3 regions of the Exiguobacterium sp. E17S genome follow, and region 1 is predicted to be linked to each of the others. Evidence: predicted binding sites of a transcription regulator. Region 1 holds the regulator's gene; each other region holds the start of a gene.
The links. The regulator LexA, encoded in region 1, represses DNA repair genes until DNA is damaged. The targets are predictions, from matches to a motif close to CGAACATATGTTCG.
Positions count from the first base shown of each region.

Region 2: the regulator LexA is predicted to act here: its motif matches at 2,944-2,957, upstream of uvrB (excinuclease ABC subunit UvrB).
Region 3: the regulator LexA is predicted to act here: its motif matches at 3,651-3,664, upstream of AC3B4V_RS10090 (NUMOD4 domain-containing protein).

Region 1 covers NZ_JBYLRU010000001.1:434,335-439,724, forward strand. The annotation lists gene glpK (glycerol kinase GlpK) at 1-976, opposite strand, end outside; gene AC3B4V_RS02225 (MIP/aquaporin family protein) at 1,020-1,721, opposite strand; gene AC3B4V_RS02230 (metal-binding protein) at 1,795-2,379, opposite strand; gene lexA (transcriptional repressor LexA) at 2,411-3,025, opposite strand; gene yneA (cell division suppressor protein YneA) at 3,237-3,524, shown strand; gene AC3B4V_RS02245 (YneB family resolvase-like protein) at 3,570-4,223, shown strand; gene AC3B4V_RS02250 (DUF896 domain-containing protein) at 4,337-4,573, shown strand; gene tkt (transketolase) at 4,850-5,390, shown strand, end outside.
Region 2 covers NZ_JBYLRU010000001.1:1,513,710-1,519,099, forward strand. The annotation lists gene uvrA (excinuclease ABC subunit UvrA) at 1-922, opposite strand, end outside; gene uvrB (excinuclease ABC subunit UvrB) at 924-2,891, opposite strand; gene AC3B4V_RS07850 (PDZ domain-containing protein) at 3,097-4,260, opposite strand; gene AC3B4V_RS07855 (S41 family peptidase) at 4,283-5,390, opposite strand, start outside.
Region 3 covers NZ_JBYLRU010000002.1:170,912-176,301, forward strand. The annotation lists gene AC3B4V_RS10065 (class I SAM-dependent methyltransferase) at 1-385, opposite strand, end outside; gene AC3B4V_RS10070 (bifunctional transcriptional activator/DNA repair enzyme AdaA) at 548-1,591, shown strand; gene AC3B4V_RS10075 (DNA alkylation repair protein) at 1,588-2,634, shown strand; gene AC3B4V_RS10080 (GNAT family N-acetyltransferase) at 2,635-2,976, shown strand; gene AC3B4V_RS10085 (shikimate kinase) at 3,013-3,591, opposite strand; gene AC3B4V_RS10090 (NUMOD4 domain-containing protein) at 3,724-4,251, shown strand; gene AC3B4V_RS10095 (methyl-accepting chemotaxis protein) at 4,300-5,390, opposite strand, start outside.

The DNA.
Region 1 (5,390 bases):
CGTGTTTCAACATCCGGAGCCCATCACGGAGCCACTGGATCGCAGAACCAGCGACGAAGATCGATCCTTCCAGCGCATATTCCACTTTTCCATCGACGCCCCAAGCAATTGTCGTCAAGAGTCCATGATCAGAAGAAACAGCTTTCTCACCTGTGTTCATGAGCATGAAGCAACCTGTTCCGTATGTGTTTTTCCCTTCACCCGCTTCGAAGCACGTTTGACCGAAGAGTGCTGCTTGTTGGTCACCCGCAATCCCAGCGATCGGCACTTCGTAACCGAAGAAGTGATACGGTACCGTTTTGTCGTAGACTTCACTCGACTGACGAACCTCTGGCAACATGGAAGCAGGAACACCGAGGATATCGAGTAACTCTTCATCCCATTTTTGTTCGTAGATGTTATACATCAATGTTCGTGAAGCGTTCGTGTAGTCCGTGATGTGCGTTTTTCCACCAGACAGTTTCCAAACGAGCCACGTATCGATCGTACCGAAGAGCAATTCACCGTTCTCTGCTTGCTCACGCGCACCTTCGACATTATCGAGGATCCATTTGACTTTCGTTCCAGAGAAGTAGGCATCAATCAGAAGTCCTGTTTTATCGCGGAACTTCTGGTTCAAACCTTGTTCTTTTAAGTCGTCACAGATACCAGACGTTTGACGCGATTGCCAAACGAGTGCGTGATAGACAGGTTTGCCTGTTTCTTTGTTCCAGACGACCGTCGTTTCACGTTGGTTCGTAATGCCGATTCCGGCGATCTGCTCAGGTTTGATATCTGCTGTTCCGAGTGCTTCGGCCATGACGGCAAGAATCGAACCCCAGATTTCGTTTGCATCATGCTCGACCCAGCCTGGTTGTGGGAAGTATTGCTTGAATTCCCGTTGTGCCGAGTTGACGATTTTCCCATCGTGATCGAAGATGATCGCACGTGAGCTTGTCGTACCTTGGTCGAGTGCTAGGATATACTTGTTTTCCATTTCGAAATCCCCCTTGAGCGGTATGTGTTAGTGAGACGTGATCTTAGTAGATCAATTGATAGATGAACACGGCAATCGCTCCACCGATGATCGGACCAACGACAGGAATCCATGAATAGCCCCAGTCAGATGAACCTTTATTCGGAATCGGTAGGATAGCGTGCGCGATACGCGGTCCAAGGTCACGGGCCGGGTTGATGGCATACCCTGTTGTACCACCGAGCGATAGACCGATGACGACGACGAGTAAACCGACGATGAGTGGTTTTAAGCCGTCTCCGAACGTCGTTAAACCGAGTGCCAAGATACCGAAGACGAGAACAAATGTCCCGATGATCTCAGAAATCAAGTTCGACGGCGTATGACGAATCGCTGGACCTGTTGCGAACACACCGAGTTTTGCGGCTTGATCATCAGTCGCTTCAAAATGTTTCATGTAATGAAGCCAAACGAGAATGGCGCCGATGAAAGCTCCGACAAGTTGTCCGGCAATGTAGATCGGAACGTCTGCCCACGGTAGGTCAGAGTTCAAAGCAAGTGCAATCGTCAATGCGGGGTTCAAGTGTGCTCCACTCTCAGCAGCGACGAATGCTGCTGTCATGACGGCAAGACCCCAAGCGAACGTGATGACGATCCATCCGCTGTTTTCCGATTTCGTCTTTTTCAAGACGACACCGGCGACGACTCCATCCCCGAGCAGGATGAGAATCATCGTACCGATCATTTCTAGTACAAAGTTATTCATGCAAAAACCCTCCCTTTGGATTAAAGCAGATAATGGCCTTTCTACTTTAAATTACTCCGATTTGAGAACGTTTTCAATACATATAATTGAAATATAGGAATGGAAATTTTTTATTTTGATGTTTAAAGATACGAAAAAGTGGATAAGAAAACACCTCTTCCTGCCTGCGAGCAAGCAAAAGAGGTGTTACCGACGACGTTTTTTTTCTTTTTTTAGGTCGAAACCAACTGCTGGAATAATCTAGTAGGATATGAATCGTACTCGCCACCATGATACCGACGACGAATGCAGGCAGGGAAGCGAACCACGAATCAATCGTAGCAGAATCAAGAACCTGAAAATATAGACTTAAAAATAGTAGGGGAATCAGAATCGCAGCACTATACAGAAGCCGAATGATGTCTCCAATGATCAGTCCATGCGACCAGATCGAGCGGTGGGGCATGATCTTGACATACGGCATCCAAAGAACTCGAAATGGTCCAAAGCGATAGTACGGTTCTGACTTTAAATCGAGGTCGGGTGACAACCAAAGGGTACCGACAGCGATACCGATGGCAGTCGGTAACCAATCGGTTTGTTGCGTTGCGACCGAATACGCAACGTAACCCGTCAGTGCGACGGTATTGACGGTATCATGTACATTTCCTGAAGGCATGAAAAAAGACCAGTCGTAACTGGTCCCTCCGTCAATGAATCGTCCGATACACGCCGATTACCTTACCAAGAATGGAGACATTATCGAAATACATCGGATCCATCGAGTCATTTTCTGGTTGTAGACGTACCTGTTGATCTTCTAAGAAGAACCGTTTCACCGTCGCTTCGCTATCTTCGGTCATAGCTACGACGATTTCTCCGTTTTCTGCTGTGTTTTGTTGGCGCACGATGACACGATCGCCGTCAAGAATACCTGCGTTAATCATCGATTCACCATCGATCGTCAACATGAAGACCGTTTCATTTCCTACATAATGTGCAGGGAGTGGGAACTGTTCCTCGATGTTTTCAATCGCTGTAATCGGAAGACCCGCTGTGACTTTCCCGATGACGGGAACATGGACGATGGCTTCCGTGATTTCTTCAGGCTTATCAAGCAATATCTCAATCGCACGTGGTTTCGTCGGGTCACGGCGAATCATTCCCCGTTTCTCGAGTCGATCCAAATGACCGTGTACCGTCGAGCTAGACGCGAGTCCGACTGCTTCTCCGATTTCACGAACTGATGGTGGATACCCCTTCAGTTTCACTTCAGAGACGATGTAGTCGAGAATCTCTTGTTGGCGCTTAGACATTTTCCGCATACGAATTGCCACCTCTTTCTGGATTGAAGTTTGAAATGTAAGAATATATGTTTCTAGATTCACTATAACATAGAACAAATGAGCGTACAAACAATTGTTCGACATTTTGTGTTGACCGAACACGGGTTCTATGTTTATTATGAGTTATGCGAACAATTGTTCCGCGAACATTTATTCTAACTCATTCATTTCATATTTGGAGGGATTCATGATGATTCATACGATTCGTACTCATGCTTTTTCAATTCTCTTCTATGCATTAAGTATTGCCTTCGTGATCTTTTTACTCACACCGCGCCCGGATGAAAAAGTGGCGCAACTGATGACTGCTTCCGTTACGGTCGATGAGAACGCCACAGTCGAACAAATTGCTGAAGTCTACAATGATGGTTCGATGTCAGATGAAGAATACGTCAACTGGTTGATTAAAAATAATGATGTCGAGACAAAACACGTCATCTCAAAAAGCAAAATCGTTGTACCAATCGCACAACAATGACAAAATGGAAAAGTTGTGAAAGAACGAACAGGGATGTGAGGTACGATGAAGGTCGTGATTTATTGTCGGGTGTCGACCGAAAAAGAAGCACAAGATAGTTCGATTGAACGCCAACGGATGGAACTTTCGAAGGTTGCGTCTCAAAAGGGTTTTGATGTCGTGGATGTCGTCTCTGAAAAAGAGAGTGGATATGACGTCGATCGGGAAGGGATGCTGACGGTTCTTGATCATGTGACACGTGATGCGGTAGATGCGGTCCTCGTGACGGATGACACACGGATTGGTCGAGGGAATGCGAAAATCGCCATTTTGCACACGTTTAAGAAGCACGGTGTTCGGTTGATGACACTTGATTCTGATGGAGAATACCAGCTTGCTGATGCAGAAGCGATGGTCCTTGAGATCGTCTCACTAGTGGAAGAATATCAACGGAAACTGCATAATGCAAAAATCGCACGCGGCATGCGGCGAGCTGTCGAACAAGGCTTTCGCCCAGAACGAAATCTGAATCGCCAAGGAGAGAACGCTGGGCGTAGTCGAAAGGACGTACCGATCGAAGAAATCGTACGTCTCCGTGAACTCGGACTGACGTTTTCAGATATCGCCATTACGCTTCGCGGGATGGGACATGATATTTCAAAGGCAACGGTCAATCGTCGATACCTTGAATACCGCGAATTGACGCCTAGCCCGGAATGAGAAGCAAGTAACCCGTCGACTGACGCGGTTAACTTGCTTTTTTTAGTAAGCTCTTTTACAGTAAGAATACAATTGAACTACTCAAGTTTGAGTCGTACAGAAAGAGGGATTCTATGTTATCACAAGAACAATTAGATCGAATCAATGCATTAGCGAATAAATCAAAAGTCGAGCCGTTATCAGAAGCAGAAGCGGCAGAGCAAAAAGAGTTACGTGCAGCGTATCTCGCAGCATTCCGTGGATCGTTCAAAAACCAACTCATGGGCATGAAAATCGTCGATGAAGAAGGTACGGACGTAACACCAGAGAAATTAAAACAAGCACAAGAAGAAGAACGGAATAAACAATAATCGTTTGTTTCTTCTTATAAGAAGAAAGAGGTTTCGCGTTAAGCGGACCTCTTTTTTGTTTAGAGCTGTTAGATGAGGAAACATTGCACGATAGCAATACATCTTAATAACGATCTTTCATCAATTCATGCATCCTGTATGAGTCGATAGAACGGCTATAGATAGCGCATTCATTTTAATGTGACATACTATTTAGAAAAGTTGTATCACATTTAAGAGTATGCTAAAATGAGTAGGAATTTGTGAAAAAGAGAGAGGATGATTGTTTTGACGAACATGACGACAGTAGAACAATTAGCAATTAATACGATTCGTACCTTATCGATTGATGCCGTACAAAAGGCGAACTCGGGTCACCCAGGTATGCCAATGGGAGCAGCGCCGATGGCATTCTCGCTTTGGGCGGATCATATGAACCACAACCCTAAAAATCCAGAATGGTTCAACCGCGACCGTTTTGTACTTTCAGCCGGACACGGTTCGATGCTTCTCTACTCACTCCTCCACCTATCGGGATATGATCTATCAATGGATGATCTTAAATCATTCCGTCAATGGGGATCAAAAACACCAGGTCACCCGGAATACCGTCACACGGCTGGTGTAGATGCGACAACAGGTCCACTTGGTCAAGGGATCGCAATGGCAGTTGGTATGGCGATGGCAGAACGTCATCTTGAAGCAAAATACAACCGTGACGATCTCAACGTCGTTGATCACTTCACATACGGAATTTGTGGAGATGGAGACTTAATGGAAGGTGTCTCAGCTGAAGCGGCTTCACTCGCAGGTCACCTCGGTCTTGGTAAATTGGTCG
Region 2 (5,390 bases), 1.1 Mb from region 1:
TTGCCCCTTCGTTCAATGACTTATCAGGATGCGGCACGACGAGATCAACATCGACCTCAAGCTTCGTTCCGAGACCATCACATGATGTACAAGCACCAAACGGTGAGTTGAACGAGAACATCCGTGGTTCGAGTTCGCCGATTGAGAAGCCACAAATTGGACAAGCATGATGTTCGCTGAACAACAATTCGTTGCCGTCCATCGTATCGACGATGACCCGACCATCCGCGAGGCGAAGTGCAGTCTCGAGTGAATCCGCAAGACGGGCTTCGACATCTGGTCGCACGACGACACGGTCGACGACGACTTCGATCGAGTGTTTCTTGTTTTTCTCAAGCGTGATCTCTTCGGCGAGATCCATCGTCTCTCCGTTGACGCGAACGCGGACGAAGCCTTCCTTCTTCAAATCGTCGAGCACCTTGACGTGCGTTCCTTTACGCCCGGAAACGATTGGCGCGAGGATTTGCAGACGAGTCCGCTCCGGCAACTCCATCACTTGGTCGACCATCTGACTGATCGTCTGGCTCGAAATCTCGATTCCGTGATTCGGACAAATCGGTTTACCGATCCGTGCGTACAATAGACGCAAATAATCATAGATCTCTGTGACCGTTCCAACTGTTGAACGTGGGTTTTTACTCGTCGTCTTCTGGTCGATTGAAATTGCTGGACTCAGTCCTTCAATCGTGTCGACATCCGGTTTATCCATCTGTCCGAGGAACTGACGGGCATAGGCAGATAAACTTTCGACATAACGCCGTTGTCCTTCCGCGTAAATCGTATCGAAGGCAAGCGATGATTTCCCTGACCCAGACAAGCCCGTCAAGACGACGAGCTGATCGCGGGGGATTTCGACATCGATGTTTTGTAGATTATTGACGCGAGCGCCTTTGATGATAATCTGATTTTTCTTTTCTCCCAACTTAGGCACCTGCTTTCAATTCTAATATGAGGTCGCGGAGCTCAGCAGCTCGTTCGAACTGCATGTCTTTCGCCGCTTGACGCATCTCTTGGTCGAGCTGCTCAAGCAACGTTTCGCGCTCCGGTTTTTTGAGTTTGTTGAACTTCTCGAGTTTTTCGACGGTGTCGTCGCTCTCGATCGTCGTACTGATGACACCACGGACATCCTTTTTGATCGTCTGCGGCGTGATGCCATGTTCTTCGTTGAACGCCATCTGGATTGCGCGACGGCGTTCCGTCTCATCGATTGCGCGTTGCATCGAATCGGTGACTTTATCAGCAAACAAGATGACGTGTCCTTCCGAGTTCCGCGCCGCCCGACCAATCGTTTGAATCAGCGAACGGTCCGAACGGAGGAAGCCTTCCTTATCGGCATCAAGAATCGTCACGAGTGAGACTTCTGGAATATCGAGTCCTTCTCGTAATAAGTTGATCCCGACGAGGACATCATATTTCCCGAGCCGCAAGTCACGTATGATTTCAATCCGTTCCAGCGTCTTGATCTCCGAGTGCATATAGTTGACCTTGACACCATTCTCTTTCAAGTAGTCGGTCAAGTCTTCTGCCATCTTCTTCGTCAGTGTCGTCACGAGAACACGTTCGTTCTTCGCGACCCGGTCACGGATGTTATCCATCAAGTAATCGATTTGTCCCGTGATCGGATGAATCTCGATCGTTGGATCAACGAGACCGGTCGGACGGATGATTTGCTCGACCATCTCTTTTGAATGTTCGAGTTCATACGGTCCTGGTGTCGCCGAGATATAGATCGCCTGACTGACTTTTTCCTCGAACTCCTCGAACCGTAACGGACGGTTGTCTTTTGCCGACGGAAGACGGAAGCCGTGATCGACGAGGACTTGTTTCCGCGCCTGGTCTCCGTTATACATCCCGCGAATTTGCGGCAGTGTGACGTGCGACTCATCGGCAACGAGTAAGAAGTCTTTCGGGAAGTAATCGAGCAACGTATACGGTGTTGCCCCTTCCGGCATCAAGTTCAAGTGACGCGAGTAGTTCTCGATTCCGGAGCAATAGCCCATCTCCCGCATCATCTCAAGATCATAGTTCGTCCGTTGTTCGAGCCGTTGCGCTTCGAGCAACTGATTGTCTTCGCGTAGCTTCGCAAGCTGGACCTCTAGTTCCTTCTCGATGTTCGCGATCGCCTTCTGCAGACGGGTATCCCCCGTCACGAAGTGGGACGCCGGGAAGATTGAGATGTGCTCGCGGTCCGCAACAATCTCACCTGTCAGCGGATCCATATCACGGATCCGTTCGATCTCGTCACCGAAGAACTCGACACGGACACACTGTTCGTCGCGTGACGCCGGGAAGATTTCGACGACGTCTCCGCGAACGCGGAACCGTCCGCGCTGGAAGTCGATGTCGTTACGCTCATACTGAATGTCGATTAGACGACGGAGCATCTCGTTACGCCCCATCTCATTACCGACACGCAGTGACAAGACGTGATTGTTGTACTCTTCCGGGTTACCGAGACCATAGATACACGAAACAGACGCTACGATCAAGACGTCCTCCCGTTCGAACAGGGCGGACGTCGCCGAGTGACGTAGTTTATCAATCTCATCGTTGATCGAAGAGTCCTTCTCAATGAACGTATCCGTCGATGGAACATACGCTTCCGGTTGATAATAATCATAAAAACTAACGAAGTATTCGACCGCATTGTTCGGGAAGAATTCCTTGAACTCCGAGTAAAGTTGTCCCGCTAGTGTTTTGTTGTGGGCAAGGACGAGCGTCGGTTTCTTGATTTCCTTGATGACGTTCGAGACCGTGAACGTCTTCCCGGTACCGGTCGCCCCAAGCAACGTCTGATGTCGTTCGCCTTGTTTTAGCCCAGTCACCAATTTTTCGATTGCCGTCGGCTGATCACCGCCTGGCTCAAATGGTGAAACGAGTTCAAAATCCATCGTTTGCTTCCCCCTCATCACGTAAAAAATCTATTTTTATTGTACCACTTTACGAACAAACATTCGATTATGAAGTGCTCCTTTTAGGAAGTTACCCTTTTTTTCGAAAATGCAAAAGTTTCTTTTTGCTTCGAGTGTTGATCCTCGATTTTTCTGCCGACAAAAAAATCCCCGTCACGGCTGTTCCGTGACAGGGATGTACTCGTTAATGCAAGGACCGCACTTTAGTGCGACCATGGACCGGCTCGTTGACGAACAGAATACCAAGTTCATGATGATCTTGTTCATAGAAGGCACGTTGCGCAAACCGGATGTCGCCGTTATGGTTCATGACTTCAAGACGCAGATACGGTTTGTGTTTTTGGATGGCTTCGTAGAACGATGTTTCCGAATCGACCTTCTCACCATTGACTTTATAAATCGCTTCGCCCGGAATCAAGCCCATCTCGGCAGCTGGTTTATCAGGTAGCGTTCCGAGTATGACGGCACCACGCGTTCCATTGAGGAACAATGGTGTCTGTGCCCGGTTCAAGCGTTTGACCCGCTGATGCAATAGGATGTGCAGGACGAGCAACAAGACGATCCCGTACAGCCATTCAGCTTGTCCGGTGACGTATGCAAGAACCGTCAATAGAATCGCGACGAGACTCGTAATCAACCGTCCTTGAACGAGCGGACGCATCAATTCTTTCGGCAACTTACCCGTAAAGAGGAAGCTGAAGCCGATTGGTAACCAGAGAACGATCGGAACGAGCTCTGGGAAGCTGTAACGTGGCCACCAAGCTTCAAGCACGTCGCCCGGAACAAAGACGAGCAAGGGCAATAGCCAAAGTTTATTCGCTGACAGCCCACCGATGAAGCGACCACGCTTCGAAACGACGAGTGACGGTGACAGGCGTCGTTGTCCGCGCCACCAGACGAGGAGACATTCCGCGACGAGCGTTAACGTCGCAAGCAATAAAATCATTTTCGGCTCAACCGCTCGAACTGGATCAAGACGTGAATCCATTAGGAACCAGCCGGCAAGTCCAAGCAAGACGATCGGCCAAAGCGGTACGTTCAAGCGAACGATCCCGACCAACAGCAAGACGCTCGAGAGTCCAAGTAACAACAGAGCGTATTGCGGCGTCAGCGTCAATCCGAGCCAGCCACTGGCGACGGATAAGACGAGACCAATTAGTAACCCGGGTAAAAGTGTTTCGAGTACATCGCTTCGTTTACCGTGTGTCCGGGAGCGAAATAGTCCACGTTCCCGTTTGACACGCCGGATGCCGATGACCCAACTGACAAGGAGTGCTAACCACAAGGTCGGACTGGCGATGAGACTAATCGCGGTCCAACCAATTTCATCGAGTAATTCCACGCGCATTCAGACCTCTTTCCATTCCTTATTATTGAGCAGCGACCTCGAGTGCTTTTTTCCGCTGGACGTCATTTTTGTCGTCCTCGAGTTTCTTCAGGAGACGCGTCTCCATCTCACCCGCTGTCTGCTGATCGATTTTTCCAGTGACGTCGAGTTTCGCATCCTTTTGTAAGGCTTCGACGGCTTGCTTCATCGTGTCACCAAAATACCCATCCTGTCCTTTTGGCTCGTAACCGATTGCTTCGAGGACTAAGTGAGCGTTTTCGACCGATTTACCGTAGTCACCGACTGCAAGTGACTTCTGATCAGTCAGGATCTTCGTGACGTTGAAGTATGCTGGTTGCTTGACTTCGATCGTCGGTTCGACCCCTTTTTTGTGAATCCAGTTGCCGTCCGGCGTCAGCCATTTGTTCGTCGTCAACTTCAAATCACTACCGTCCTTCAGATCATACGCACTTTGGACGATGCCTTTACCGAACGATTTCGTACCAACGACCTCAGCCCCGGCACCTTCCTTCAGACCGGCTGCCAGAATCTCGGACGCGGACGCGGATCCGCCGTCTTCGAGCACGACGATGTTATAAGGTTTCTTCTCGTCTGCCTTCCCGAATTCCTGCTGGCGCTCGCCTTTATTGTTCTCGACTTGATAAATCGGAACGTCCTTCGGAATGAACGGTGCAATCATGCTTGAGACAGCCGTTAAGAGACCGCCCGGATTTCCGCGAACGTCGATGACGAGTCCATCGATGTTTTGACTCTCGAGTTTCGCGAGCCCCTTCTCGAACTCTTTAGCCGTCGGTTCTGAGAACTGCGTCACTTGCAAGACGCCAATCTTCTTCCCGTTGACGTCCTCGGTCGACGTATAGACCGTTTCGATCGGAATCGTATCCCGTTTGATCGTGATGTCCATCGCATCTTGTCCACTACGTTGAATCGTCAGGACGACGTTCGTTCCTTTTTCACCACGGATTTTCTTGACCGCCTGATCCGTCTTTTGCCCTTTCGTCGACTTACCGTCGATTTCTAAGATGACGTCACCAGGTTTGATCCCGGCTTTTTCAGCGGGTGATCCCTTAATCGGTGAGACGATGACGATCGATTCACCTTTTTGTTCAAGCGTCGCACCAATCCCTTCG
Region 3 (5,390 bases), on a different contig from region 1:
GTGCCAATAAATCATGCCGTAACGCTGCCGGGAACGACGCGAACGGGAGACCACTGACGATGACGTCGATCTGTCCGCTCCATGAATCGGATAATCCTTGAACGTCACCAATGAAGAGAGTGACATTCGTTTCCTGAGCCAGTAATTGTTCGAGTGCCGGGCGGAACGTTTCGCTCCGTTCACAAATCAAGAGATGTGTTTCCGGTGAACGAGCGGCCAGTAAAGCTTTTGTGATTGCCCCGTCACCTGCCCCGACTTCAAGGATCTGACGCGGACGATCGGCGACGGCGCGTCGTGCCATCATTTCAGCCAGGCGTGGACTACTCGGTGCGACGGCTCCAACACGGAGTGGTGCGTGAAGTGCTTCTTTTAAGAAATCAAACATGAAAACCCTACTTTCCGTTGAGTATATCATGTAGTATGCACGTCGTCCCTTTCGAAAACAGGACGATGTTTCTTAAGTGAATCTTAAACATATCAATGCCTGATTTTCGGCGACATGATGACCGGACAAGCCGGTATACTAAGGACAAAGGAGGGGAAGGCGATGGAACATCACACGTATTATGAAGCGCTCGTTCGCCGGGACGCGACGTACGAAGGGACGTTTTTCGTCGGCGTCAAGACGACCGGCATCTTTTGCCGTCCGACGTGTCCGGCACGAAAACCGAAAGCGGAGAACTGTGAGTTTTTTGAGACGGCGCAAGAGGCATTACTTGCCTCTTATCGACCGTGCCGTCGTTGTCATCCGCTTGCTTATCCCGGAGATCATGGTACGATTCAACGCTTGATCGAAGCGGTCGAGGCAGAACCAGACAAACGATTCAAGGAAGCCGATTTCCGAGCACTTGGTCTCGACGAATCAACGGCACGCCGTCAGTTCAAGAAACGCTTCGGGATGACGTTCGTCGCGTATGCCCGGGCACGACGGATGGGGCTTGCGATGAAGGAGATCCGGACCGGTAAGCCGATCATCGAAGGACAGTTAGCTGGAGGTTATGAATCGAGTAGTGGTTTTCGTGAGGCATCGGCACGGATTCTCGGACAAGCACCATCGCGCTTTGACGGGCAGGTCTTACGCGCGAAATGGCTTGATACACCACTCGGTTCGATGCTGGCGATTGCCGACGATCAACTCTTACATCTGCTCGAGTTCGTCGACCGACGTGGACTGGAGCGGGAAATCGAACAATTACGTTTAAAAGCGCGCGCTGTCATCGTTCCCGGGGAATCACCGGTCTTTGGACAGATCGAAGCGGAGCTCCGTCGTTACTTCAAAGGAGAGCCGGTATCGTTTCAGACGCCACTGATGCGGTACGGAACACCATTTCAACGCCGCGTCTGGGAAGAACTCGAACGGATTCCGAGTGGGGAGACGATCTCGTACCAAGAACTGGCGATCCGGATCGGTCAGCCGACCGCTGTTCGTGCCGTCGCACGGGCGAATGGAGCGAACCAACTGGCAATCGTCATTCCGTGCCACCGGGTCATTCGGACGAATGGCGATTTAGGTGGATACGCGGGTGGACTCGCACGCAAGGAAACATTGCTCAAACTGGAGCGTACACAGAGGGGACTGGATGAAGGATGAGTTTGATTAAAGATGTATTTTCACCGAGTTGGCTCGACCGCTTAGGAGCAGCGGTCGACGTACCGGATTTTCGAAGACGAGTCGAACAGAGGGACTGGAAAGAACTCGCGTTTAAGCAACGTGTCCGTCGTGTGGCGGAGACGCTAGAGACGATCTTGCCGCCGTTTCCGGACGCAGCGGGAGAACTAGAGCGACTCGCACCGCAGTTTACCGGGCTACCGGGGATCGTTTTTCCGGAGTACGTGGAACGAACGGCAGACCTTGCTGATTGGACGCTTGCGTTAGCGACACTTGCCAAGTTGACGCCGCATTCGACGTCGGAGTTCGCCGTTCGTCGCTTTTTACTTGCTGATCAGGAACGTTTCCTCAAGCAGGCCCTCCAATGGACAAAATCAGACGATGAACACGTCCGTCGTTTAGCGTCCGAAGGGACACGACCGCGTTTACCATGGGGACAAGCGATCCCGCGTCTGATTGCTGATCCGCGTCCAGCATTACCGATTCTTGACGCCTTACTACAGGATCCGTCACTCTACGTCCGAAAAAGTGTCGCCAATCACTTGAATGATATTTCAAAGACACACCCGGAATATCTAATTGAGCGAATCGAACGTCACTTAGGAACAGATCCGAGCACGGACTGGATTTTGCACCACGCCTCCCGGACGTTACTGAAGCGCGGAAACCCAGACGTGTTGCAGTTGTTCGGACACGTTACGCAAGGTGAGGTCGAGGTGACGGACTTAGTCGTCTCACCGGTGACGATTGGTCAAGAGTTACAATTTTCGTTTCAAGTGCACAGTTCCGTTGAACAACGTCTGCGTCTTGAATACGCGATCGATTACGTCAAACAACGCGGAACGAGTCGTAAGGTGTTTCAACTGCGGGAGCGGGAAGTTAAAGGTGTCTTACAAGTTGAACGACGCCAATCGTTTCGGAACATGACGACGCGTGTCCATTATCCTGGTACACATACATTAACGATTTTGATTAACGGAGAGGCTTACGCGACAGCAACGTTTGAGGTCGAGGAGGAGAGCTGAATGCAAGGACGACATCCGGATTTTACGACGTCACGACTGTTTGTTGAAGCAACGGATGAAGAATCGGGTTGCAAGTGGACGCTGCATGCGTTGCGTGAGAAAACGATTGTCGGAACGATTACCTTCACATGGAATGGATCGACCGGAAACTTACGTTACACGACGACAGATGAGGACGATCAGCACGGATACATCACAGAAGCGTTGACGTCGATTTTGTCGTATCTCGCGCGGACGTTATTACTGACGCGTGTTTACGGCGAAGCGGGCAGTGCGGCGGTCTGGCGTCGGAACGGATTTCAGTTGCAGGTGAAACGATATGAACGCGAACTCCATCACTAAAGCCCCGCCTGCTTGAGCAGGACGGGGCTTTAGTGATTAGACCGTTGTTTTGGACCAGTTGAAATGATCGCAAATCGCTTCCGCACTTTCACGTGCGCTTAACTGTTCCGTATCGAGGAAGAGGTAGTTGACGTCCGGCAATTCGCCTGGCAATGAACGTGTTCGGTAACCGTCCGCCGTTTCGCGTAAGTTCTGTTCAGAAGCAGCGAGGTCACGCTTCGTTACTTTGTGCGTCAATCGGTTTTCAGTCGTGTTTCGGTGCAGGCGAGTTGCGACCGGCGCATCGAGTTCAACGATGTAGACGTCAGCACCTGCTTGTTCGAATAACTCAACTGTCTCTTCGATGAACTCAAGACCACCGCCTTCGATGCCGAATAGACAGAGGAACGTAAACAGGACGCCTTCGAGCGAGCTGTTCGCCATTTCCTTGAACATCTCGCGCCGGATCGTATCTTTTAGGCGATGGTGTGCAGGTTCAGAGAAATCAAAATAAGGCAATAACAGATCGATTGTCTGGTGGTTATGGAAAACTTTCATCTCCGTCAACCGTTCGATTTCCTGACCGATCGTCATCTTTCCGACCGCTTGTGGACCAAGTAACAAGACAAATTTCATGGACGAACCTCATTTCCTTTTTCTGCTAAGAATAGCACATTCCGACGAGTGACATCACTAGAACGTTTGTTCGTAATTTGATATAATTCAAGTATGAAGTCCCGTCGTGTCCTTGTCTGAAGGAGGACAACCATGCAAGAACAATGGAAAGCCGTCATCGGCTATGTAGGTATATATGAAGTCTCATCACTTGGTCGCGTAAGGTCGCTCGACCGGACGATCGTGACGTGTCGCGGTGTCCAGCAACGCCGAAAAGGTGTCTTGCTCCGTCCACGGCTCAATCGGGAAGGATACCGCAAAGTCACGCTCTATCAAAATGGTCGAGGAGAGCGGATGCAAGTCGGATTGCTTGTCGCAAAAGCCTTTCTGACGACAGACGTCACGGAAGCGCGACTCGTCCGGCGCAATGGTAAACGGGCTGACGATCAGTTGTCGAACTTAGAAATTCTGCCTTCAATCGATCAGCAGTATAACGAACTACTTGGTGAGTTTGATCTTTTGTTAAATCAACATGTGACGCTATCACCGTTTCAGATTCGAACGATTCGCGTGCAGTACGAAAAAGGAAAAACGATTCGTCAATTGGCAGAGCAGTATCAGGTGACGGAGAACCGGATTCGCAACATCATCGATAAGAAGGAAGCACGTTATATCGGCTGAGACCAGAATAAAGGAGCGTTTACCAGAGATGGTAGACGCTCCTTTGATTTAAGACGATTGTTCGCCGGCACGAACGGTCTGTTGCAACGAACTGATCCGCGACTCGAGTACCGCACTATGTGTCTTCAGTTCCGTCTGCTGGGTGACGTGGTGTTGCATTTGATCACCGAGGACCTGGCTGTAGGACGAGAGTTCTGACATCAACTGCTGAACCGACTGTAGATGTTCCTGCATGTTTAACTGGACGTCTGCGACGATTTGACGCTGCTGTTCGACAGTACCCAGTGTCGTCTCGATTGTCGTCGCTTCGGTTAGCATCTGTTTTAAATGCTCCGTTGCCGTCTCGAGCTGTTGTGACGTCGAGAGAAACCGTTCCGTCATCTGCGAGAGCGCTTGTTCGACTTGATCGAGTCCTGTCGTCCACGTCTGATTGACCTGTCGGATATGGTCCGTACTCGTTCGGATATCGATCGCTAGTTTTTCGACTTCCTTGGCAACGACCGTGAAGCCGCGACCGGCTTCTCCGGCACGGGTTGCCTCAATCAGCGCGTTCAGTGACAAACGGCGTGTCTCTTCAGCAACACGCTGGATGTGCGAAATCGAGGTTTCCATCTGCTGCTGTAGGTGTGAGGTCTGTTGCAAAATCTGCTCTGTCGTCGTGGATTGTTCCTTCAACAACTGGCTTTCCTCTTGTAAGGTCTCAAGTGTCGTGTGATTCGTCTGAACAGTCTGTTGAAAACGGGTTACGGCATGTTGACTGTTCAGAAGTGTCGTTTGCATTTCGCTTAACGCATCGTGTCCTTGGGCAGTCAGACGTGTCGAAGCGACGATCGTCTGATCCATCTGCGTCGATTGCGCAAGTAAAGAACCGGCGACTTCATCGACAGCTTGGACTGATTGATCCATCGCGGATAAGCGCGAGGAAAAGTGGGGCTGGACGGATTCAAGTTCCTGACTGGCTTGTTGCATCTCCGTCGTTAAGTCATTAATTTGTTGCATCAACTGATTGTATTGAAACGTCAGCTGTTGTAACTCAAAGGTCGTCGTCTTGAGTGTTAACGGACGATACGATCGCTTCGCATGCGCTTCTTCAATCTGTAAGGCGAGTTTCGATAACGGTGCCAGTTGGCGTTGAATCC